4 regions of the Pseudoalteromonas sp. APC 3358 genome follow, and region 2 is predicted to be linked to each of the others. Evidence: predicted binding sites of a transcription regulator. Region 2 holds the regulator's gene; each other region holds the start of a gene.
The links. Region 2 encodes sigma-54, which starts transcription at its own class of promoters, with help from an activator protein. Its sites were predicted from a motif close to GTTGGCACGNNNNTNGNNT; they were not measured.
Positions count from the first base shown of each region.

Region 1: QL995_RS10770 (DUF1328 family protein) is a predicted target of sigma-54. The motif match lies at 3,821-3,839, and genes of this name have one in related genera.
Region 3: QL995_RS20105 (EF-hand domain-containing protein) is a predicted target of sigma-54. The motif match lies at 3,266-3,284, and genes of this name have one in related genera.
Region 4: QL995_RS10570 (BON domain-containing protein) is a predicted target of sigma-54. The motif match lies at 1,941-1,959, and genes of this name have one in related genera.

Region 1 is NZ_JASDCE010000005.1:349,203-355,256, reverse strand. It holds gene QL995_RS10790 (aldo/keto reductase) at 1-37, opposite strand, end outside; gene QL995_RS10785 (sodium ion-translocating decarboxylase subunit beta) at 180-1,310, opposite strand; gene oadA (sodium-extruding oxaloacetate decarboxylase subunit alpha) at 1,324-3,105, opposite strand; gene QL995_RS10775 (OadG family transporter subunit) at 3,117-3,359, opposite strand; gene QL995_RS10770 (DUF1328 family protein) at 3,879-4,052, shown strand; gene QL995_RS10765 (hypothetical protein) at 4,111-4,302, shown strand; gene QL995_RS10760 (YcxB family protein) at 4,435-4,902, shown strand; gene csrA (carbon storage regulator CsrA) at 4,953-5,144, opposite strand; gene QL995_RS10750 (aspartate kinase) at 5,236-6,054, opposite strand, start outside.
Region 2 is NZ_JASDCE010000002.1:80,035-86,088, reverse strand. It holds gene QL995_RS03060 (KpsF/GutQ family sugar-phosphate isomerase) at 1-882, shown strand, start outside; gene kdsC (3-deoxy-manno-octulosonate-8-phosphatase KdsC) at 883-1,434, shown strand; gene lptC (LPS export ABC transporter periplasmic protein LptC) at 1,431-1,985, shown strand; gene lptA (lipopolysaccharide transport periplasmic protein LptA) at 1,975-2,520, shown strand; gene lptB (LPS export ABC transporter ATP-binding protein) at 2,517-3,242, shown strand; gene QL995_RS03035 (RNA polymerase factor sigma-54) at 3,312-4,811, shown strand; gene hpf (ribosome hibernation promoting factor) at 4,838-5,125, shown strand; gene ptsN (PTS IIA-like nitrogen regulatory protein PtsN) at 5,130-5,582, shown strand; gene rapZ (RNase adapter RapZ) at 5,601-6,054, shown strand, end outside.
Region 3 is NZ_JASDCE010000018.1:44,625-50,678, reverse strand. It holds gene rsmB (16S rRNA (cytosine(967)-C(5))-methyltransferase RsmB) at 1-783, shown strand, start outside; gene trkA (Trk system potassium transporter TrkA) at 870-2,246, shown strand; gene QL995_RS20115 (EF-hand domain-containing protein) at 2,328-2,543, opposite strand; gene QL995_RS20110 (calmodulin) at 2,621-2,833, opposite strand; gene QL995_RS20105 (EF-hand domain-containing protein) at 2,973-3,185, opposite strand; gene QL995_RS20100 (flagellar brake protein) at 3,651-4,310, opposite strand; gene QL995_RS20095 (TrkH family potassium uptake protein) at 4,355-5,806, opposite strand; gene QL995_RS20090 (YigZ family protein) at 5,903-6,054, opposite strand, start outside.
Region 4 is NZ_JASDCE010000005.1:312,189-318,242, forward strand. It holds gene QL995_RS10560 (mechanosensitive ion channel family protein) at 1-533, shown strand, start outside; gene QL995_RS10565 (hypothetical protein) at 770-1,453, shown strand; gene QL995_RS10570 (BON domain-containing protein) at 1,547-1,867, opposite strand; gene srmB (ATP-dependent RNA helicase SrmB) at 2,140-3,366, opposite strand; gene QL995_RS10580 (methyltransferase) at 3,442-4,140, shown strand; gene QL995_RS10585 (DUF4153 domain-containing protein) at 4,202-5,911, shown strand.

The DNA of each region.
Region 1 (6,054 bases), on a different contig from region 2:
CATGAGGTAAGTGCTTTGCTAAAGGTGTGTGAAGCATGATAACTATCCTTAAAATTTTGAAGAGCTGTTACTGTAAACAAAAAGCGCTGAACAAGAAACCATTTAGCGGTGAACAAATTAAGAACAAAAAAAAGCGCAGTAAACTGCGCTAAATCATTTATTAACTACCACGTTAATTATTAGCCAACAAGTGCTAATAAAATACCCGCAGCAACTGCACTACCAAGTACACCCGCTACGTTGGGTCCCATAGCATGCATAAGTAAAAAGTTATGTGGGTTGCTTTCAAGGCCAACTTTATTAACTACTCGTGCCGCCATTGGCACAGCCGATACACCTGCTGCCCCAATTAATGGGTTTATAGGTGTTTTAGATATGCGGTTAAGTCCTTTTGCCATAAATACGCCAGATGCCGTACCAATTGCAAAAGCCAGTGCGCCAAGCACTAAAATACCAATCGTCTCAACAGTTAAAAACTTATCTGCAGCAAGCTTTGAACCTACAGCTAAACCTAAAAATATAGTTGTAACATTGATGATTTCGTTTTGAGCACTGTTACTTAATCTATCAACAACACCCGACTCTCGCATTAAGTTACCTAAACAAAACATACCTACAAGCGGTATAGCAGCCGGTAAAAACATAGCCGTTAAACTAAGCACCATAAGAGGGAAAATAATCTTTTCCTTTTTAGATACTTTGCGAAGCTCTGGCATCTTAATTTTACGTTCTTCTGGGGTTGTTAACGCACGCATAATTGGCGGCTGAATAATTGGCACAAGTGCCATGTATGAGTATGCGGCTACCGCTATTGCACCAAGTAAATCAGGTGCCAGTTTTGACGCTAAAAATATTGCAGTCGGTCCATCTGCACCACCAATAATTGCAATAGCCGATGCGTCCTGTAGAGTAAACTCAAAACCTGGCACATAGTTAAGTAATATAGCGCCAAACAATGTAGCAAAAATACCAAACTGTGCAGCCGCACCTAATAACAACATACGTGGGTTTGCAATAAGCGCGCTAAAGTCGGTCAGCGCCCCTACTCCCATAAATATTAATAACGGAAAAATCCCCGTATCAATACCCACGTAATAAACGTAATACAAAAGCCCACCTGGGTCTGACAAACCTGCCACTGGTACATTTGTTAAAATTGCACCAAAACCAATTGGTAATAATAATAGTGGTTCAAAGCCTTTAGCTATCGCTAAAAACAGTAATAAACACCCTACCGCAATCATAATTAACGATGGGATTGTAAAGTTAGCAATGCCAGTAGCATTCCAGAGGTTTAAAATACCGTCCATCCTCTATTTGCTCCTAAGCTAATGCAATCATAGCGTCGCCGGTAGTTACGGCATCGCCTTCACCAACCAACACTTCGGCAATAGTTCCGGTATGCATTGCGCGTATTTCGGTTTCCATTTTCATGGCTTCCATAATAATCACTACATCACCTTCGTTAACAACTTGCCCAGCTTTTACCTTAATCTTAAAAATATTACCGGCTAAAGGTGCGTTAAGGGTTTCACCTGATGCAACTGAAGCAGATTGAGGAATGTGCTCAGAGTCTTTTAATGTTACTTCTTTTAGCTCACCACCTTGCGCCACTACTACGTCGTAAACTTTACCATCTACTTTTACGCTGTATTGCTCAGCTTTAACGCTGTTATTATTTGATCCCGATTTTGGTGCTGCCTTATTGCTCTTATCTTCAACGGTAGGAATAGGCTCAAATGCATCAGGGTTATTACGATTTTTAATAAATTTCAAACCAACTTGTGGAAATAATGCATAAGTTAGTACGTCATCAATTTGCTCATCAGCAAGTGTTAAACCTTGCTCTTGCGCTTCTTTTAATAATTCAGCTTCAAGCGTTGCAAGCTCTGGTGCAATGTTATCTGCAGGGCGACAAGTAATAACCTCTGCTCCATCAAGCACACGCTCTTGTAGCTCTTTATTCATTGGTGCTGGTGTTAAACCATATTCACCTTTTAATACGCCAGCAGTTTCTTTAGTAATTGTTTTGTAGCGCTCGCCCGTAAGTACATTAAGTACAGCTTGAGTGCCTACAATTTGCGACGTGGGTGTTACTAAAGGTAAAAAACCAAGATCTTCACGTACGCGTGGGATCTCAAGCAAAACTTCATTAAGCTTATCTGCCGCGCCTTGCTCTTTAAGTTGGTTTTCCATGTTTGTAAGCATGCCACCAGGTACTTGAGCGAGTAAAATACGACCATCAACCCCTTTTAAGCTACCTTCAAATGCCGCATATTTTTTACGTACATCTCTAAAGTAAGCAGCAATTTCTTCTAGGTGGTTTAAATCAAGGTCGGTATCGCGCTCAGTTCCTTCAACTATCGATACAATAGTTTCAGTTGCGGTGTGTCCGTAAGTCATACTCATTGATGAAATAGCGGTATCAAGCATATCAATGCCTGCATCAATCGCTTTTTGATAAGTCGCAGTACTTAAACCTGTTGTAGCGTGGCACTGCATAGCAATAGGAACCGATACGGTTTCTTTAAGTGCTTTAATTAATTTTTCAGCATCGTACGGCTTTAATAAACCCGCCATGTCTTTAATACAAATTGAGTGACAGCCTAAATCTTCTAATTGCTTAGCCAGAGTCAGCCACATATCAAGCGTATGAACAGGACTTACCGTGTACGAAATAGTACCTTGAGCATGCGCGCCTACTTTTATAGCCGCTTTAATCGCTGTTTCTAGGTTACGTACATCGTTCATTGCATCGAAAATACGAAATACGTCAACGCCATTTTTATGTGCGCGTTCTACAAATTTTTCAACTACATCATCAGCGTAATGGCGGTAGCCTAATAGGTTTTGACCGCGTAATAGCATTTGCTGTTTAGTATTAGGCATCGCTTTTTTAAGCGCACGAATACGCTCCCAAGGATCTTCGCCTAAATAACGAATACACGAATCAAATGTAGCACCGCCCCACGATTCAATAGACCAATAACCTGCATCATCTAGCTTGCTAGCAATAGGTAGCATATCGTCTAGGCGCATACGTGTTGCGAGCAATGATTGGTGCGCATCGCGTAATACCAATTCTGTTAATTTTAATTTAGCCATGTGTGTGCCCCTTATTTATTATTTGATTTGTACTGAGCAATGGCAGCACTAATAGCAGCGATGTGCTCATTAGGCACACCTTGAGATTTAAAAGACGGTGATTTAGCTGGTGATGCCTCTGGTTCGCTATAGCGCGTCACCAAATTAGACATAAGCGTTACTGCACCAATTAATATCGACAGAAATACAAACACCCCAACCATACCAGTTAGCATTAAGCTACCAGCCGTTGTGAGTAGAGCACCTATATCCATTTTTCTCCCCCTTGAAACCCATATCGAAAATAAAAAATCGATTTAATTAAATATTTATTCACTGGATAATAACAAAACTAGTCGCTTTGTCTACATCTTGTAAATTGGTAAAACCAATTAAACTATAAACAACATAACACTCAACAAATTTACATGCCATAACCCAGCAATCATGCGCCCTACAATACATACAGAAAATAACGACTATAGCTAATAGTTATATGGAAGTTGTTAATTAACTATTCAACTTAATAAAAATAACCGCCAAATTTTATAATAAGTACAAAAACACACATCAATTGTTAATTGGTCTTACCAAAAACATTGTTTTTAGTGAATATTTACCGGTAACTTGTAACAGTGTGAATAACTTACATAACAAAGCGTAAAAATTACTAACTAACTAATAACTAAAAACACAGTTAAAAACCATAACCATCTGATATAAAACAAAAATAAACTTTGGCATATAACTGGCATTAGTTATTGTGAGCAAATTTGATAACCAAGGAGAAAACAATGTTACGCTGGACAATTACATTTTTAGTTATTGCTTTAATCGCTGCAGTGTTAGGTTTTGGTGGCATCGCAGGTGCCGCAGCTGGTATAGCAAAAATTATATTTTTTATATTTTTAGTACTTTTAGTGATCTCATTAGTTTCAGGTGCACTACGTGGTAAATCACCCAGGTAGATAAAGCATTCAACTAACAAACACTAAAATTTAATTAATACTTACAAGGAATTACACTATGAAATCAACAACTGTTAAAGCAGCATTAATCGGTCTATTCGCAAGTTTTTTCATCATGGGTTGTGAAGATAACCATGCAGAAGATGCAGGCGAGCGTATTGACGAAGCAGTAACTGACGTGCAAAACAAAGTAGAAGATGCATGTGAAAATGTTAAAGAAGGCGTAAACGCTGAAGAAACTAACTGTTAATTCTTCTTGTATCGCTAAAAAACGGCCTTAGGGCCGTTTTTTTGTGCCTGTAATAAAATCACTGACTATAAAGCTGCTCATTTAGCGGTTAGCTTGCTAAAATAAAAAAAACGATATTTAAAGCAAGGCAATATGGCATTTACAACAACCTACACACTAGATAAACCTTACTTTTACGAGTGCTTTGATGAGTCACTCCCCTACAGTAAGCGCGCCAAACCTAAGTACTTTTTACTTGTACTCCTCGTTGCGCTTGGTTTATTTGGCATTTATGTTTTAAACGATCATTACTTAGGATCGTTTATGATCATGCTAGGTGTACTAGAGTGCGTCGCTTTTTACTATCGCAGACCTTGGTGGGTAACCAGACAAATGCTCAGCAGAGCGTCAGGCTCAGAGGTAACACTTACCTTTGATGAAGAAGGCATTAAATCGGCTAATCATTACAAAAGCTTTCAGCTAACTTGGCAAGACATAAGCGAAGTAATAGATACTCAGCAAGGTATTATTATTAAAAATAAAAGCGGCATGCAATACATTTCAAAACAAATACTAACCCCAGAAACACTCGCTTTTATAAACAAAAAAGCCACTCAGTGAGTGGCTTTTTGACTAGTTGAGTTAATTACTCAACTACGTATACGTGTTGATTAAGCATTGCCCGGATTAGGGTTCGACTTTTCAGCTTGTATGCGCATGTAAATCTCTTCACGATGCACTGATACGTCTTTTGGTGCATTAACACCGATTCGAACTTGATTTCCTTTAACACCTAGAACAGTAACTGTTACTTCGTCACCAATCATTAGGGTTTCACCTACTCTACGAGTTAGTATTAGCATTCTCTTGCTCCCATGTTCCAATAAAAATTATAAGATTCCGCTTAAACATACTAATGAAAATTAGACTGAAAAGTAAGTAAAAACTCTCAATCTATCCATTTTCTGTTAAAAATGCTTTGTGTAATGCACGAACTGCCAACTCTAGGTACTTTTCATCTATTAAAACTGAAATTTTGATCTCAGAAGTCGAGACTAAAACCACATTAATATTTTCCTGCGCTAATGCATCAAAAAATAAACTTGCTACACCAGAATGCGATTTCATACCCATTCCAACAGCAGAAACTTTAGCTACCGTTGGTAATCCGCTTATATTTTGAGCACTGAGTTGAGCTTGATCTTCGCTCAATAATTCAAGTGCTTGCAGATAATCATTCGAGTGCACAGTAAAAGCATAGTCTATTTTTTCAAAGATATGATTAACTTGATTAATCATATCTATTTCGATGCCATTATCAGCAAAAAGTTTCAATATTTTTGAAAGATATTGCGTACCGCTTGGCACACCATCTACTTTAATTAAACATTCGTCACGATTAAACGCAATCCCCGATACCACCTTGCTTGGCATATCGTTCTCCTCAAAACTTATTAATGTGCCTTCATCAGGATTAAAACTAGAAAGCACCCTAAGTGGCACATTGTGTCTACCTGCAGCTTCTACCGAGCGAATATGCAAAACTTTCGCGCCTAAACTTGCCAGCTCTAGCATTTCGGCAAAAGTAACTTGGCTCATTCTGCGCGCGTTAGGTTCAACACGAGGATCTGTAGTATATACGCCGTCAACGTCTGTATAGATCTGGCATTCGTCGGCTTTTATAGCCGTTGCTATTTCTACAGCCGATGTATCGGTGCCGCCGCGTCCAAGCGTTGTAATATTGCCCTCAACGTCACGCCCCTGAAACCCAGC
Region 2 (6,054 bases):
AACTTTCATAACGCGTGCCAATTAATGTACGACTGCGAAGGCCGTATTATTGTCATTGGTATGGGTAAATCAGGTCATATTGGCAATAAAATAGCGGCAACCCTTGCAAGCACTGGCAGTCCAGCATTTTTTGTTCACCCTGGTGAAGCAAGTCATGGTGATTTAGGGATGATCACTAAAAATGACGTGGTTATGCTTATTTCTAATTCAGGGGAGACCAGCGAAGTTTTAAATATCATTCCGGTTTTAAAACGACTTGGTGCCAAAATGATATCGATGACTGGCAATACGCAATCAACCATGGCGACCCTTGCTAATGTACATGTGTGTATTAAAGTAGAAAAAGAAGCCTGTTCATTGGGTCTAGCTCCTACATCAAGTACCACTGCAACGCTTGCGATGGGCGATGCCATGGCGGTTGCATTATTAGAAGCTCGCGGCTTTACAGCTGATGACTTCGCGCTATCTCACCCAGGTGGTAGTTTAGGCAAGCGCTTATTACTTACTTTAAAAGATGTTATGCACAGCGGCGCAAATACACCTATTATTAGCGTTTCACAAACAGTTAAAGATGCCCTTATTGAAATGTCTGCTAAAGGGCTAGGCATGACAGCCATTGTTGATGAAAATCAGCAGCTCGTGGGATTATTTACCGATGGTGATTTGCGTCGTATTTTAGAGCAAAGAATTGATATTCATACAACACAAATAGATGTTGTTATGACTAAGTCATGCACAACGGCTACGCAAGATATTTTGGCTGCTGAAGCGCTTAATATTATGGAACACAAACGTATAAATGGCTTAATCGTCGTCAATGAGAAAAACCAACCTATTGGCGCATTAAACATGCAAGACCTATTAAAAGCAGGAGTATTATAAATGCAATTTGAAGAACTCTATCAACCGCTGAGCGATGATGCAAAAGCACGCGCTAAAAAAGTAAAACTACTTATATGCGATATTGATGGTGTATTTTCTGATGGCCGTATTTACCTTGGTAATCAAGGTGAAGAGCTAAAAGCATTTAATACAAAAGATGGTTTTGGCATTAAAGCGCTTATAAACAGTGGCTTTGAAGTTGCTGTAATTACTGGTCGTCATTCACAAATAGTGCAACAACGTATGAGCAGCTTAACCGTACAGCATATTTATCAAGGCCAAGAAAATAAGCTCATTGCCTATCAAGAATTAAAAGACAAACTCAACCTTAGCGATGAACAAATTGCTTATATCGGTGATGATGGTCCTGACATGCCCGTTATGGAATTAGTCGGCTTTGCTGTTGCAGTAAATGATGCCCATCCACTTATTAAACGTTTATCACACTATGTAACGCAAATGCCTGGCGGCTTTGGTGCAGTAAGAGAGCTCACCGACTTACTTATGCTTGAAAATGGTAAAGCATTGACTACACAAGGCACTAGTTCATGAATGCAGCGCGCATAATATTAAGCGTTTTATTCATTAGCTGTATGGTTTGGCTTTGGTACCCTTATTTTACACAAACAAATATTGTACCTCAGACTGAGCCTGAAGTTATTGCCAAGCCTGATTACATAGCCATTGAACTCAAACAAACAGCCTATGACGAACAAGGTAAAATTAGCCACAAAGTCACTGCGGCTAAAATGGAGCTATATCAACAATTAGGTTTTACGTTTTTTGAAAAACCTATTTTTACTTTATATAACGAAAAGCAAACGTGGCAAATAAATGCAGACGAAGCAACATTATACGAAGACAAACAATTAATTTTAGAAGGCAATGTGGTTGCCAAAAACTTAACCGATAACGCCATGATAGACAAAATCAATGCTGATAATATTCAGGTAGATATAAAGCTATTAACAATGCGTTCGGAGCAACCCGTTATCATCACTGGACCCAATTTAAAAATCACTGGTAAAGGCCTAGAAGCCGACTTAAAAACCGAAGTGATAAAACTAATTAACCATACGCGAACCATATATTATGACCAATAAAATATTAAAATCACTTATTATTCCTACACTTATACTAGCGTTTAATAGTAGTGCTGCAGAGCAAAACACGCAACCGACTGCAAATCAAATTTCAATAAGCGCCGATAAGCAAGAAGGTCAATTAAAAGCTAATGTCGGGATTTTTGAGAAAAACGTTGAAATTATTCACGGTAACCGCCGTATCACAGCCGACCGCTTAGAAGTACATAAACGCGATGAACTTGGTGATAATAAACAATTATTAATTGCTACAGGTAGCCCTGCGCACTTTGAAGAAAAGCAATCAGATGGCACGACTATGAGCGCCAGTGCTGACGAAGTGCGTTATGATGTATCTAAGCGTTTTTTAACGCTTGTTGGTAATGCACAAGTATCGCAAGCGGGACAAAAAATAAATGCTAAAAGCATTACCTACGATATAGAGCAGCAGCTAATCAGTGCCGAAAAAGATGAAAACTCAACTGACCGCGTTCACACAATTTTAGTACCAATCGAGACTAAAAAAAGTAAAAAAAGCGACAAAGGTCAACCATGAGCACATTAAAAGCAGAGCTATTAGCAAAGAGCTATAAAGGCCGTGAAGTTGTAAAAAACGTCGGCCTTGAAGTCAAAGCTGGCAGTATTGTTGGCTTACTTGGCCCTAACGGCGCAGGTAAAACCACCACGTTTTATATGATAGTAGGACTTGTACCTAGCGACAAAGGTAAAATATCGATAGACGATAACGATATTACTCTTTTACCTATGCATAGTCGTGCTAGATTAGGCATTGGCTACTTACCGCAAGAGTCTTCAATATTCAGAAAGCTGACTGTTTATCAAAACTTAATGGCCATTTTAGAAACGCGCAAAGAGTTAAATAAACAAGCTAGAGAAGACACTCTCGATAAATTATTAGATGAATTTAGCATACAACACATTCGTGATAGCCAAGGTATGGCATTGTCGGGTGGCGAACGTCGTCGTGTTGAAATAGCACGTGCGCTGGCAGCAGATCCTAAATTTATATTACTGGATGAACCATTTGCAGGTGTTGACCCGATTTCGGTATTAGATATAAAGAAAATAATAGAACATCTTAAAAATCGTGGGATTGGTGTATTAATTACCGATCATAACGTAAGAGAAACCCTTGATGTTTGTGAAAAAGCCTACATTGTTTCTCATGGGGAGCTGATTGCATCAGGTACTCCAGAACACGTATTAAATGATAAAACAGTACGCGATGTTTACTTAGGCGAGCAATTTAGGCTGTAACATTTACGCCATGTCTTTAAGCATCTGCTAGTATTAATTATAACAACATAAAAGGATTGTTAGAGATACATGAGGCAATCACTACAGCTGCGCATGGGCCAGCAACTTACAATGACTCCACAGCTGCAACAAGCTATTCGTTTGTTGCAACTCAGTACATTGGATCTCCAGCAAGAAATACAAGAAGCTCTCGACAGCAACCCGCTATTAGAGGTTGAAGAAGCAGACTATTCAGAAGACGCTGCAGGTAAAAACGAGCAAAAAGCAGATACAGATGACATAACTGTTAGCGCATCTGCCGATGATGCTCCAAGCGAATACGAACAAGATAGTGGTGAAGCACTTGCAAAAGACACGCTAAGTGACGACATGGCTATGGATGTTAGTTGGGATGAGTACATGAGTGCCGCTCCAGCAGCATCATCGGGTCCGATGCCTGAAGACGAATCAATATACCAAGGCGCCTCTACTGAAACGCTCCATGAGTATCTAATGTGGCAGTTACAACTAACGCCATTTAGCCCTACAGACGAAGCTATTGCTATTGCTATTGTAGAAGCCGTCGATGATTCAGGTATTTTAACACTAAGCTGCGAAGAGATTTTAGAAAGCTTTAATCAAGAAAACGAAGATGATAACGAAGTCGAACTTGATGAAATTGAAGCTGTATTAAAACGCATCCAACTGTTTGATCCTGTTGGTATTGCTGCACGTAGTTTACAAGAGTGTTTGTGTATTCAGCTTAACCAGTTTGATAAAGAAACACCTTACATTAATGAAACAAAAATGATTTTAACCGAGCATATTGATTTATTAGCTGCTCGTGACTATCGTACATTAATGAAGAAAACTAAGCTCAAAGAAGAAGAGCTTAAAGAAGTAATGACATTAATACATACTCTTAGCCCTAAACCTGCAGATACTATTGTAAGAGAAGAATCTGAGTATGTTATTCCCGATGTGTCAGTTAAAAAAATTAAAGGCCGCTGGGTTGTTGAGTTAAACCCAGATAGCATGCCTAAAATTCGTGTTAATAGCCAATACGCTGCAATGTCTCGCACTGTAAAATCCAGTGGTGACAGCCAGTTTATTCGCTCGCATTTACAAGAAGCTAAATGGTTTATTAAAAGCTTAGAAAGTAGAAACGACACGCTATTAAAAGTAACAAATTGTATTGTTAAGCAACAACAAGGCTTTTTTGAACACGGTCCTGAAGCCATGAAACCAATGGTTTTAAATGATGTTGCTGAAATGGTAGAAATGCACGAATCAACAATTTCGCGCGTAACAACCCAAAAGTATATGCACACACCCCGTGGTATATTTGAGCTTAAATACTTTTTCTCAAGCCATGTAAGCACCGAAAACGGTGGTGAATGTTCATCTACAGCAATCCGTGCGCTTATCCGAAAATTAATCGCAGCAGAAAACTCAGCAAAACCATTGAGTGATAGCAAAATAGCGGATATATTGGCTGAGCAAGGAATTAAAGTAGCGAGACGTACAATCGCAAAATACCGCGAATCTCTGGCTATTCCACCGTCAAATCAGCGTAAAAGTTTGATTTAAGACGCAAAAAAAAGAGGGTAATGCTTATGCAACTAAACTTAACTGGTCGTCACGTAGAATTAACCGATTCACTAAGAGACTATATTAATACCAAATTTGCGAAGCTAGAAAGACACTCTGATCATATTAATAATGTTCATGTCATTCTCGATGTAGAAAAATTAAATCAAAAAGCAGAAGCCACCATACACGTAAGCGGTGCTGAGCTATTTGCCTCTACAGAACATCAAGATATGTATGCCGCCATTGACTCGTTGATCGACAAGCTCGATCGACAAGTAATTAAACACAAAGAGAAGCTTGCTCGACACTAATATGATGAAATTAAGCTCACTTATATGCCAGGACTGCAGCAAAGCTGCGGTCCTTTTTAATAGCAAAAAAAGAATTTTAGAGTTCATTAGCGAACTTGCTCACGACAAACTTCCGTATTTACCGCAACAAGATATTCTTAATGCTTTAATGAGCAGAGAAAAATTGGGTAGTACAGGTATAGGGCGTGGCATTGCCATTCCTCATGGAAGAATGAGCGGTGCAGAAGAGCCTTTGGCTTTAGTACTCGTTAGCGAAACTCCAATAAATTTTGATGCAATCGATAATCGCCCTGTTGATATTTTCGTTGCACTCATCGTACCAGATGGCGATAACCAGCAGCACTTAAAGACTCTAGCAACCATTGCTGATAAACTAAACAACAAAGATTTTTGTAAACAGTTACGCAGTGCAAAATCAGATGCTGAGCTTTACCAAGTTATTGTCAATCAATCATAGTTTTATAAAGGGTGTTAAATGGAGTTAATTATCATAAGCGGCCGTTCTGGTTCTGGAAAGTCGGTTGCTTTACGCGTTGTAGAAGATTTAGGTTATTATTGCGTAGATAATATTCCAGTTAACTTGCTTCCTTCATTAGTTCGCAGTGTGTCTGATAGCTACGATAAAATTGCTGTTAGCATTGATGTGCGTAACATCCCTAAACAACAAGATGAATTTAACGATATTCTTGAATACTTGCCAGGCTTTGCAAACCCTACGTTATTTTATTTAGATAGCGACGATCAAACATTGATCAAACGTTTTTCTGAAACTCGTAGATTACACCCACTATCAATTGACTCGTTGCCTCTTGATTTAGCCATCAAAAAAGAAAAAGAATTACTTGATGTATTAATCACCCGCGCCGACTTTATGATAGATACGACTGATTTAAGCGTTCATCAACTTGCTGAATCTATTCGTGAAAAGA
Region 3 (6,054 bases), on a different contig from region 2:
CAAGCGCCAATGTGGCTTCGTGTAAACCAAGCACAATTTAGCACGCAAGAATACAGCGAAATGCTTAGCGCTAACGATATTGAACACACCTTAAACCCTGACTTTATTGATGGGATTAAGCTTGCCAAACCACGTGATGTATTTTCGTTGCCTGAGTTTGATACAGGTGCATGTTCAGTACAAGATGCTGCAGCACAGTTGGCAGCCCGCTTTTTAGAACCTAAAGCAGATGACTATATTTTAGATGCCTGTGCAGCACCTGGCGGAAAAACGTGTCATATATTAGAGCTTGCTGATGCTGATGTACTTGCACTTGATAGCGACTCAACTCGCCTTGAACGCGTTAAGCAAAACTTAACCCGTATTGGCTTAGGTGCAGACCTACAATGTGGCGACGCATCACAACCACATACTTGGTGGGACGAAAAATTATTTGATCGTATTTTGCTTGATGTGCCTTGTTCAGCCACTGGCGTAATTCGCCGTCACCCTGATATAAAATGGTTACGTCGCGCATCAGATATCGAAGACTTATCTAAGTTACAAAACGATATTCTTGATAGCATTTGGCCACTGTTAAAACCAGGTGGCACATTGGTATATGCTACGTGTTCGGTTCTTCCACAAGAAAACCAACAGCAAGTTGCTAAGTTTTTAGCTAATAACGATGATGTAGAACATATACCTCTACACGAAAATGATACCGTAACAACTCCAGGTTTGCAGTTACTGCCCGGTGAAAGTGATGGATTTTATTACGCTAAGCTAGTTAAAAAAGCCTAATAGCCGTACACTAAATAGTTAGCCATTTATGAAACATTAAATGGCTATTTTTTTAATTAAATTATGATCAATACCACGGGTAAATAATGAAAATAATTATACTCGGTGCCGGGCAAGTTGGTGCTACGCTTGCTGAAAACTTAGTTGGCGAACAAAACGAAATTACCGTTGTTGATATAGACGGTAACCGATTACGTGAACTTCAAGATAAGTACGACTTACAAGGGGTTATGGGCCACAGCGCGCACCCTGATGTATTACGCCGTGCAGGCGCTGAAGATGCCGATATGATTATAGCGGTAACCAGTTCAGATGAAGTGAACATGGTTGCATGCCAAGTGGCGTACAGTATTTTTAAAACGCCCACTAAAATTGCCCGCATTCGCTCAGAGCAATATTTAAAATACCGCGAAAAACTATTTCAAAACGATGATTTACCAATCGATCATTACATTGCTCCCGAAGCACTGGTCACTAAGTATATTCGCCGTCTAATTGACTACCCTGGTGCTCTGCAAGTATTGCAGTTTGCTGATGGCATGCTCTCGTTAGTAGCCGTAAAAGCTTACTATGGGGGTTTATTAGTAGGTTATGCGTTATCTGCACTTAAAGAACATATTCCTAATGTAGAAACTCGTGTTGCCGCTATTTATCGTCAAGGTAAAGCAATCAAACCACTGGGTACCACCGTTATTGAAGCCGATGACGAAGTATTCTTTATTGCCGCTACAAAACATATACGCGCAGTAATGAACGAGCTACAAAAACTTGAGCGTTCGTACAAAAAAATTATGATAGCTGGTGGCGGTAACATTGGGGCAGGCCTTGCCCGCTCACTTGAAAAAAACCACACCGTTAAACTAATTGAACGCAGTAAAGAACGTGCCGAGCAACTCTCAGAAATGCTCGATAACACGGTCGTTTTTTGTGGTGACGCATCTGATCAAGAATTGCTCTCAGAAGAACATATTGAACAAGTCGATGTATTTATTGCTGTAACCAACGACGATGAAGCAAACATTATGTCGGCCATGCTTGCAAAACGCATGGGCGCACAAAAAACCATGGTACTTATTCAACGTGGAGCTTACGTTGATTTGGTACAAGGCGGCGAAATAGATATTGCCATATCGCCACAACAAGCAACTATATCAGCGTTATTAACGCACGTACGCCGTGGTGATATTGTTAACGTGTATTCACTGCGTAAAGGCGCAGCAGAAGCCATTGAAGCGGTTGCTCATGGTGATGAAAACACATCTAAAGTGGTTGGTCGTGCGATTGCCGACATAAAACTTCCTGCAGGTACAACCATTGGGGCAATAGTACGTAATGACGATGTGTTGATAGCTCACGATGATACAATTATTATGTCGGGCGATCATGTCATCATGTTTTTAATCGACAAAAAACACATTACCGTTGTAGAAAAACTATTCCAAGTAAGTGCTATATTCCTTTAACTAGTTACTCTAATTAGTTAATTTAATACACAAAAAAGCCGCTGACTAAGGCGGCTTTAATGGAGTATGCTTAAATATTGATTACTGTACTTTTGAAAACTCTTCTTTAGAGATTTCACCATTACCATCAGTATCCAAATCATCAAAAATCTTTACAAGCTGAGGGTTAACCTTTGCTTCTTCCATTGTAATAGCACCGTTACCATCTGCATCAAAAGAGGCAAAATCTACTGCGGCATATGCTGCTGATGAAGATGCTAAAACGATAACTGCAAGTGTTGTATTTAATGTTTTCATAATAATATTCCTAGTAATATGGGAAGTCCTTTTCAAAGATCCCTGACTGTGAAAAATGTTTAATCTGAAAAGATTAATTAGTAATTAGCGAATTCTTCTTTAGAAAGCTCGCCGCTACCGTCGGTATCTAGCTCAATAAATTCAGCCATTAAATCTGTATCGACTGCCGCTTCGCTTGGGCTAATTGTGCCGCTACCATCGATATCAAGGCTGTCAAAATCTGATGCTGCAAATGCAGCGGAAGAAGATGCTAGTACTATAAGTGCTAATGCTTTATTTAAATGTTTCATAACTTAATCCTTCAATGTTCTATCAAAAAAATTGCTTCGTTTAACTTAAAACGTAATTTTTCACTTCCTTGTTATCCTCTTTCGTAAGCTCCCTTGCCTACTTAGGTGTCTTTGGCAACTCAGGATAAATACTTTTCAATTAAGCTTCTGAAAATTCTTCTTTTGATAACTCACCATTTTGGTCAGTATCAAGCTCAGAAAACATGCTCATTAGCTTTGCATCTACTGATGCTTCTGCTTGGCTAATTGTGCCACTGCCGTCTACATCCAGTGTGTCAAAATCTGTTACAGCAAAAGCGGCTGAAGAAGATGCAATAGCGATAAGTGCTAAAGTTTTATTAATGCTTTTCATAATATGTATCCTTCAAATTTATGTGTGTGCGATTAAGTATTTCACTTTGAATCACGATTTCGTTCAGTACACTTAGACTATTACAACTTAGATGCCAACATTTAAAAGTTAATAATTTTCAATAAGTTAAATGAAAAACGTACAACAAGAAGGCATTTTTAGAATAATTATTGTTGCCCTTTAGCAACACGTTTTAAAGGGTCTACATTAAAACCAATAAAAACATATAGTTATGTTTATATAAAAAGATACATTTTAAAATGTATGGTTTTAAATGGAGGGATTTAAAAGAATAATTGAGATAAATTTTACCGAGGAAACTTTAATAACAAAAAATAAGCTGTAAAAAACAATACGTAATCAGTTGTTTTATTTAAATAATAATTTTAATTATGAAAGAGAGAAAAAACATTTTACAAATACTGACGTAAAATGCCTTTTTGTTGCAAATAAGCGAAAACCTATTTATTCAACGGTAGGCTCAAGCGCAGAAGGGTCTATAAAATGCTCTTTCATAAAGGCTTTCATTTCATCCTCGCTTGCTAGTAGCTTAATTCCACAGTGCACACCGGCGGCATGCTCTTTAACACTGCAAATTTCACCTTCAAAATCTTTATCACTGCTATTAAGTACGACAGTGCATTGCATATCTTTAATACTTTCAACTTGCTGATCGCCTCTAATATCAAACATTACACCAGTGAGTGAAATGTCTTTAATAAGGCCTTCAAGTACCCTATCGTCACTTAGCTTTAGCTTTGCAGGTAATAAGGTAGGTATGCGTGTTTGTGAGCGTAGCGCAAATAACTGCACTTGCTTTGGAAAGTTTATAAACACGAGTTTAGCGGGATGAGAGGCTACCGACATAATTTGCTGGCGAAACGCAATAACTTGCCCGCCACTGCCTTCAATAAGCGCTCTTACAACAACCATTACGCCATCACGTAAATAGTCACTCGCCACAGGTAAACGCTTTGCATTGGGATAATTTAAAATAATAAACTGTTTATCGAGTAAACCAACTAATTCAGTTTTAACACGCTTACTGCTTGTAGGTGTTAATATTTCTAGGTCGACTAAGCTGCCTACACTTATATGCTTTAGCTTTTCTAAATTTGTTGGCATATCCCTTTCCCAATAGTTCGTAATTTAAAACTTAAGCCGCTCGTTTATCCACGCCAAAAAGTAGGCGTAAATAGCACTAATAAAGTAAATATTTCTAGGCGACCAAACACCATTGCAATGGTAAGCAACCATTTAGCACCATCGGTTATAGCGCCATAATGCGATGCTACATCACCCAAACCTGGACCTAAGTTATTTAAACAAGCCGCAGTGGCTGAGAACGCAGTTATGTTATCCATACCCGTGCCCATAAGCGCTAACATAATAATAATAAACACCAACGCATATGCAGAGAAAAATCCCCACACGGCTTCTACTACTTTGTCTGGCAACGCCTTTCGACCCAGCTTGATTGAATATATAGCCCGAGGGTGCACCAAACGATTAAGCTCACGCACACCCTGCAAGTAAAGTAAGAACACGCGCACTACTTTCATACCACCACCGGTAGAGCCTGCACAACCACCAATAAAGCTCGAAAATATAAGTAAAATAGGTAAAAACAAAGGCCATGTTGAAAAGTTATCAGTAGCAAAGCCTGCTGTTGTACTCATAGAAACAGCTTGAAATAATGCCTGATCGAGGGTTTCATCGCCATTAGCAAATATTTCATTAGAGGAAAGTACGGTAAAACAAATAACCACCAGCGCTAATTGAATACACAAAAACACCTTAAACTCAGGGTCTCGAATATAAACTTGTATGTTACGACTGGCCACTGCGGCGTAATGCAGGGAGAAGTTAACAGCGGCAATAATTAAAAAGAACACACAAATAAAGTTAATTACAGGGCTGTCAAAGTGCCCCATGGAAGCATCGTAAGTAGAAAAACCACCTATCGCGACCGTTGAGAATGCATGACATATCGCATCAAACCACTCCATCCCGGCTGCCCAATAAGCCAGCATACAAGCAATAGTCAGTGACACATAAATATACCAAAGGTGCTTTGCTGTATCGGCAATTCGCGGGGTCATTTTGGAATCTTTTACAGGCCCAGGTATTTCAGCGCGATATAACTGCATACCACCAACACCTAGCATGGGGAGTATAGCGACAGCGAGTACGATTATACCCATACCGCCAAACCACTGGAGTTGCTGGCGATAAAACAACACCGACTTAGGTAAGTACTCAATACCGGTAAGTACTGTAGCGCCGGTGGTTGTTAAGCCAGAGAATGCTTCAAACACCGCATCGGCGAGCGATAAATTAGGTTCTTGTAAAAATATAAGCGGCAAGGACGCAAACGCCCCAAGTACCAGCCAAAACAAAACAACAATTAAAAAGCCTTCACGTGCTTTTAAGTCACCGTTTTCATGGCGGTTTGGGTAATAAGCCATCATGCCAATAACAACACTAAAGATAAATGCTAAAACAAAAGGAACACCACCACCGTCTTTATATATTAAAGACACCAGTGCCGGAGGCACCATGGTAATACTAAACAGCGCAACAAGTTGGCCAAGAATTTTTATGATGGTACGAAATTGCATTTAGCTTGTCGCTTTTATTATTAGTAAATTCAGGCTGAGTAGTATCAACCAAATTAAATAGGGTCAGTATGCATTACATGCAACTTGTGTAGGTTATTACTCTTTAATAGTTAACTCAACTGCGCCGTGACTTAAATCAAAAATATCTTTGATTGCTTGCTGAGCTTCGCGGCTATCTATTGTAATCACCCATTCAATATTAGCAGTAAATTGCTTATCAATATTAAGCACTTGATACTTTGTTTTTA
Region 4 (6,054 bases), on a different contig from region 2:
ATGATGTGTTTGGTTCGATACATTCTATAAACCTACGTAACACGCTAATAGAGAGCTTTTACGGGCAACTAATACTTGTACCAAACAAAGTCTTATTTAGAAATGTACTAAAAAATTACACCACGCTAGGTATAAGACGTATAGAAGTACCCGTAGGTATTTCGTACGGCGATGACATAGAAAAAGCAAAAGACGTTATAGTCGAAAAAATTAACGAATTTGACTTTGTAATACGCAAAGACGAAACCGCCGTATACGCTGAAGGCTTTGGTGACAGCAGCATCAACTTACTGGTGTGGTTTTGGATTAAATACCCAGGCGAGCCTGACTTTATGACGGTACGCCATAAAGGTATAGTTGCCGTTAAGCAAGCACTAGACGAGGCGGACATTAGCATTCCATTCCCAATTCGCACTTTAGATTTTGGTATTAAAGGGGGCGAAAAACTCGATGCCATGATTAGCGACAAAATAAGCCAGCAGTCATCAAATAAAGACAGTAGCGACGGTGCTGACTCTAGCCAAAGTGAGTAATTTAGTTAAAGCTCATTAGGCAAAAGCATTGGAAATAGTTACTTACCAACAGCGCATTTTTACAGAGTAAAAATGCGCTTTTTAATTAGTTCAAGTCACTTTTCTTTATTCATTAATTATTTTCTCCAGCAGATTTTGTAACGTATTTTTTATAAGGTAAGTTTCCCTTTTATCTATTTATTATGCAATTATTGGTTATACAAGGTGTATTTTTTAGATATTAGGGTTACAAACAAATGAAGTTAAAGATTAAATGGTTTACAAAAATAATTTTATTTTCAAGCCTAGTTATTAGCTTTATTTCAGTAGGTAACGAATATAATGCTAAATATGATGTGAGTTATAAATTAAATATAGATAACAATACCGCTGAAATGCTTTTTCTCGATAAAAACAAAAACCTTACCTCTACATTAATCTTACCAAATAAAGCGGCATATATTGAAAAAGAGAAGTTACGAGAGTTTTGTAGCTCAGATGATGTTTTATGCCCTAGAAAAAGTTATGAAAGTAACGTTATCACTTGGTCACCTGATAATGAATATTTAGCTGTGTTTGTGGGTAATACAAAAGGGTTTTGGTTTATCCCCAGTAAAGAGATAACAAAAGCCGCATTCAATAAAAATAATGTAGTTAAAGTCGGCTTACATACTCAAAACGATAAAATAAATATTGCTCTATTTCATGGCGCGGCAGGATGGGTTGATAATCATCATTACGTTTTTTCAGCGGGTTTAAGTGGTGACAATTTTGTTTATAAGTTTAACCCAAAAACAAAGGAACTTAAGGGTTTTCCTTTTGAGCTAAATGAAGATTCTACGGTAAGCAGTTTTAAAGAAGTTTTTGTTGAAAGTTTTAATTCACAAAAAAGTAGTTTTAAATTAAGTGATGTTATTCAACAACTAGATAAATTGAAATAACTACAAAAAATAAACATAAAAAAGCGCAGCTTGTGTTGGAGTAACAAGCCGCGCTTATGAATTAGTTATACAAATAAGTTTATGTGGTGCGTATTAAATAACACTAATTTTATTACGAATGATTTTAACCCCATCCATATTTTCTAAAAACTTTTGAGCCAGTGCGCGCTGAAAACCAGTTTGTGCTTCACCGTATAAATCTACTTCCCCATTTTTTACCTGCACACGAATATCACTTAACGCTAGGTTAGGATTAGTTCGTAGGGTGTTGGTGATAGCTTGTTGTAAGTTAGGTTGAGTGGCTACACTGCTTACTACGGCCATGTTGGTTGCTGCACTTACTTTTGTAGCGCAAGCTAATAAAAATAAACAACAAAATGATACTAAAGCGATAGTTAACTTGAAGCGGTTCATAACTTAATCCTTACATTACGGTGAATAGTGCAGCCACAATATGGAAATTCCATCGGCTAGGTTATCTTTGTAGTTACAATTTCGGTGCCAATATTAACGCTATGAAATATAAGGAAATTTTATTAAGTGGGAATTCAGGTGGGCAAAAATTACATTTAAATGAGTATGAGTTACATGCTTGGGTTACATATGTAACAGGTACAAACAGCAGAGCCTGCAAGGCTTGCATTAAAAAGCCGACAAAAGTCGGCTTAGTATAAAAATGTTTTAGGTTACTTTTTCTTTTTAACCTTAGCCTTTTTCTTGGCTTTCATTTTTACTGGATCTTTACGCTTTTTAGCTGGTGGCTTAGCTTCTTTATGCTGTGGCTCAACACCTCTAATTACACGGCGTTTTAATTTTTGTTCAACGTAGCGCTCTACTTTATATAAAATACCAATATCGTGTGCTTCAACTAGCGATATTGCTATCCCTTTTTTACCAGCACGGCCAGTACGACCAATACGGTGTACATATACGTCGGCAGTACGCGGCATATCAAAGTTAATAACGTGGCTGATGTCAGATACGTCAATACCACGTGCAGCTACGTCGGTAGCAACTAATATGCTTGTTTTGCCACTATGGAAGTTTTCCATGGCTTTCATACGTTTGTCTTGTGGCATTTCGCCGCGTAACCACGCCGCTTTTACATCATTAGTTGTAAGTTCGCCAATCAATGTTTCTAAGCGTTCGCGAGTTTTAACAAACACAATCGCTTTAGTTACGTCAGGGTTTTTTAGCGTATTAACTAATAATTCAAGTTTGTGATGATAATCGTCGGCTAAATGTACCCATTGGTGAATTTTAGCTTTTTCTTTACGTGACGATTCGGCTTCTAATAGAGCTGGGTCGTTTAATGTTTTTTCAGCAAACCTTTCTACGCTGTCACCTTCAAGTGTTGCTGAGAATAAAAAACATTGGCGACGATTTTTAGCTTCGTCACAAATACGGCTCATTTCTTTTTTGAAACCCATATCTAACATGCGATCTGCTTCATCAATAATAAGCATTTCTACGTGTTCAGCATGAAAGTTTTCGGTTTCTAGGTATTCCATTAATCGACCTGGTGTGGCGATTAAAATATCATTATTTTTTTCAAAAATTTCTTTATGCGTGCCGTAGTTAATACCGCCTGTTACTACACCAATTTTTAGGTGTGTGCGTTTAGCTAGCAGTTCACATTGTTCATGAATTTGATAAGCCAGCTCACGAGTCGGGGTCATAACGAGTACGCGCGCAAAACCAGGGTCACGACGTGGGAAATCCAGTAAGTACTGAATAGCCGGAATTAAAAATGCCGCTGTTTTACCTGTACCAGTAGGCGCAGATGCTAAAATATCGCGCCCCTGTAGTGCTTCAGGAATAGCTTGTTGTTGAATGCTGGTTGGCGTCTCGTAGCCCATTTTATTAATGGCATCGAGTAGCTTGTTATCAAGATCAAATTCAGAAAATTGCATAGAGTGTCTAAAATAAGGGACAATTACCCTGATTATACGCGCTATGCTGCGCTTGGTGAATGAAAAGGTGAAAAAATGTCTGGTTTTGTATTTAAACAATTTAAAGTTGAACACGACCACTGTGCAATGAAAGTTTCTACCGATGGCATTTTGCTTGGCGCATGGGCTAATTTAAGCGGTGCAAAGTCATTACTTGATATAGGCACCGGCACTGGCTTGTTAGCACTAATGTGTAAGCAGCGCAGTAATGAGCTTGATATAACTGCGGTAGAAATTGACGAAAGCGCCTATACCCAAGCATTACAAAATGTAGCTAATAGCCCGTGGCCAACTATAAGTATTACGCACCAAACTATTCAAAGCTTTAATAGTGAAGTTAAATTTGACGTGGTTATCTCTAATCCACCGTATTTTAATCACAGTTTAAAAGGCGATAATGTTGCGCGTAATACCGCACGTCATACCGACGGCCTAAGTTTTGAAGAGTTAATTAATGCGTTTAAACATTTAAGCCATAGTGGTTCTCGCTTTAGCTTAATACTCCCAAGCGTTGAAGGCGCATTATTTATTGAGCTTGCTACTCAAAATGGGCTTTATTTAAATGCTCATTGCCAAGTAAAAGCCACGCCCAACAAAGATATTAGCCGCAGTTTAATGACATTTAGCTACGTAAAAAGCGATATAGAATCATCAACCCTGTGTATTAGAAACTTAGATAATACCTACACTGCTGATTATATAGCCCTATGCAAAGCATTTTATTTGAAAATGTGAAGCAATTGTAAAATAGGAACGAATAACGCAAACTGACTAAAACCTATTGTTGAGAACAGATATGGATAGTCAGTTACCAAAATCTTTTATAATTATACTTGCCGTACTACAGGCTATTGCTCTTACCCTTTTGTATAGCAGTATAGAAAATAATGTGTGGCCAGCAACAAGCCCTACATGGTTAGTCTCACTTATTACATTTTCTATGAGCTTTCCTTTATTAATGCTAATGACCGTTAATAAAAATAATATAAAAACGTCGTTGCTTTTAATCCTTCCTTTTTCCTTGTTGTTATCTTTATTGGGGGCGTATGTTGGCTTTCAGCAAGAGCCTCAAGAGTACGTAAGTAATAACACTTTAATGTCAGTTTTTATTTTTACTAGTTTAATAGCTGGCTTTAAAGGCCTTATGTACATACAACAATTTGGTAGCTCAGAAAATGTTAGTTACAGTCGTTTATTTAAGCTCTCTTGGCGTAATTTTATAATATTTGGAGAATGCTGGCTGTTTGTACTTATTTTTTGGGGAATTCTAAATTTAGGTGCGGCTTTATTTGATATTTTAGATATAGAATTTTTCTCTGAGCTACTAAGAAATGAATGGTTTTGGATCCCAACCTTAACGCTCGCATTTGCCTTTGCGAGTGTCATATTTAGAAAGCTTTTGAACATTGAAGATAATATCGCTTTTTTACTACAAACTTTAATTAAGTTTTTATTGCCTGTTTTATCAGTTATTTCTCTCGGTTTTTTAGCAACACTTCCTTTTACCGGACTCAATAAATTATGGGAGACCGGAAGTGGCAGTTTATTAGTAATGTGGCTGCAGGTGCTCACGTTGTTTTTTGTTAACACTGTTTATAAAGATGACTCATCAGTTCGCCCTTATCACATGCTCTTGCACCGACTCGTTTTTATAAGCGTTGCGTTACTTCCAGTTTATAGTGTTATTTCTGCCTATGGAATTTACTTACGGGTAGAGCAGCATGGGCTAACAGTAGATCGTTGTTGGGGCATTTTGATTTGGTTTTTATTGGCGTGTTTTTCGTTTAGTTATCTTGTTGGAATTATAACAAAGCGAGACAATTGGCTAGAGCCGCTTAGCAAAATAAATATTGTGATGGGGTGGGTGGTGCTCGTTAGTATGCTTGCTGTTAACTCCCCTTTATTAAATTTTCAAAGCTTATCTACACACAGCCAAATAGCGCGTTTAGATGCAGATAAAGTAACAATAGAAAAGTTTGACTATTACTATTTTGAGCACAGCTTAGGTCGCCAAGGTTATTTAGCTATGCAGTTATTAAAACAGAAAATTGAAACGAGTCACCCAGAGCAATACGCTATCATCGATAGGATGTATGTAAATAACGAGTTTGCTTTAACGCTTGAACACACAGTCGATGATTTTATTGAGCGCAGTGTATTTTGGCCATCACAAGCGCTAATACCTCAAGGTTTAATAGAGGCAGTATTTTCTGAACAACATTTTTACGATCGTAACTCTTTAAAAGAACATACTTACTATTTCATTGGCATGGATTTAAACAAAGATGATGAACTCGATTTTATAGTGATTGACGAAAGTAATGAAAATATATCCGCATATTTCTGGTTATTCGACATGGGTAAGTGGCGCTCAAGGTATATGAATGTCGAAAATCCTGAAGAGATTAGATACCTTAAAAGCATGATTGATAATAACGAATTATCTTTAGTTGAGCCTGAATATTCAAATCTAAAAATAGGGGATGTTGTTTTTAAAGTGAGGTAATACGTAACTTTTTTTTATGCTACTGCCCCTTAAACCTAAACTAATGATTATTAGTTTAGGTTTTTTCTTTTAGTTTTTTATTTTATGTACAGCGCTTTAATAGTGTGTTTATAAATCACCTGATATGATTTAGCCATTGGCCA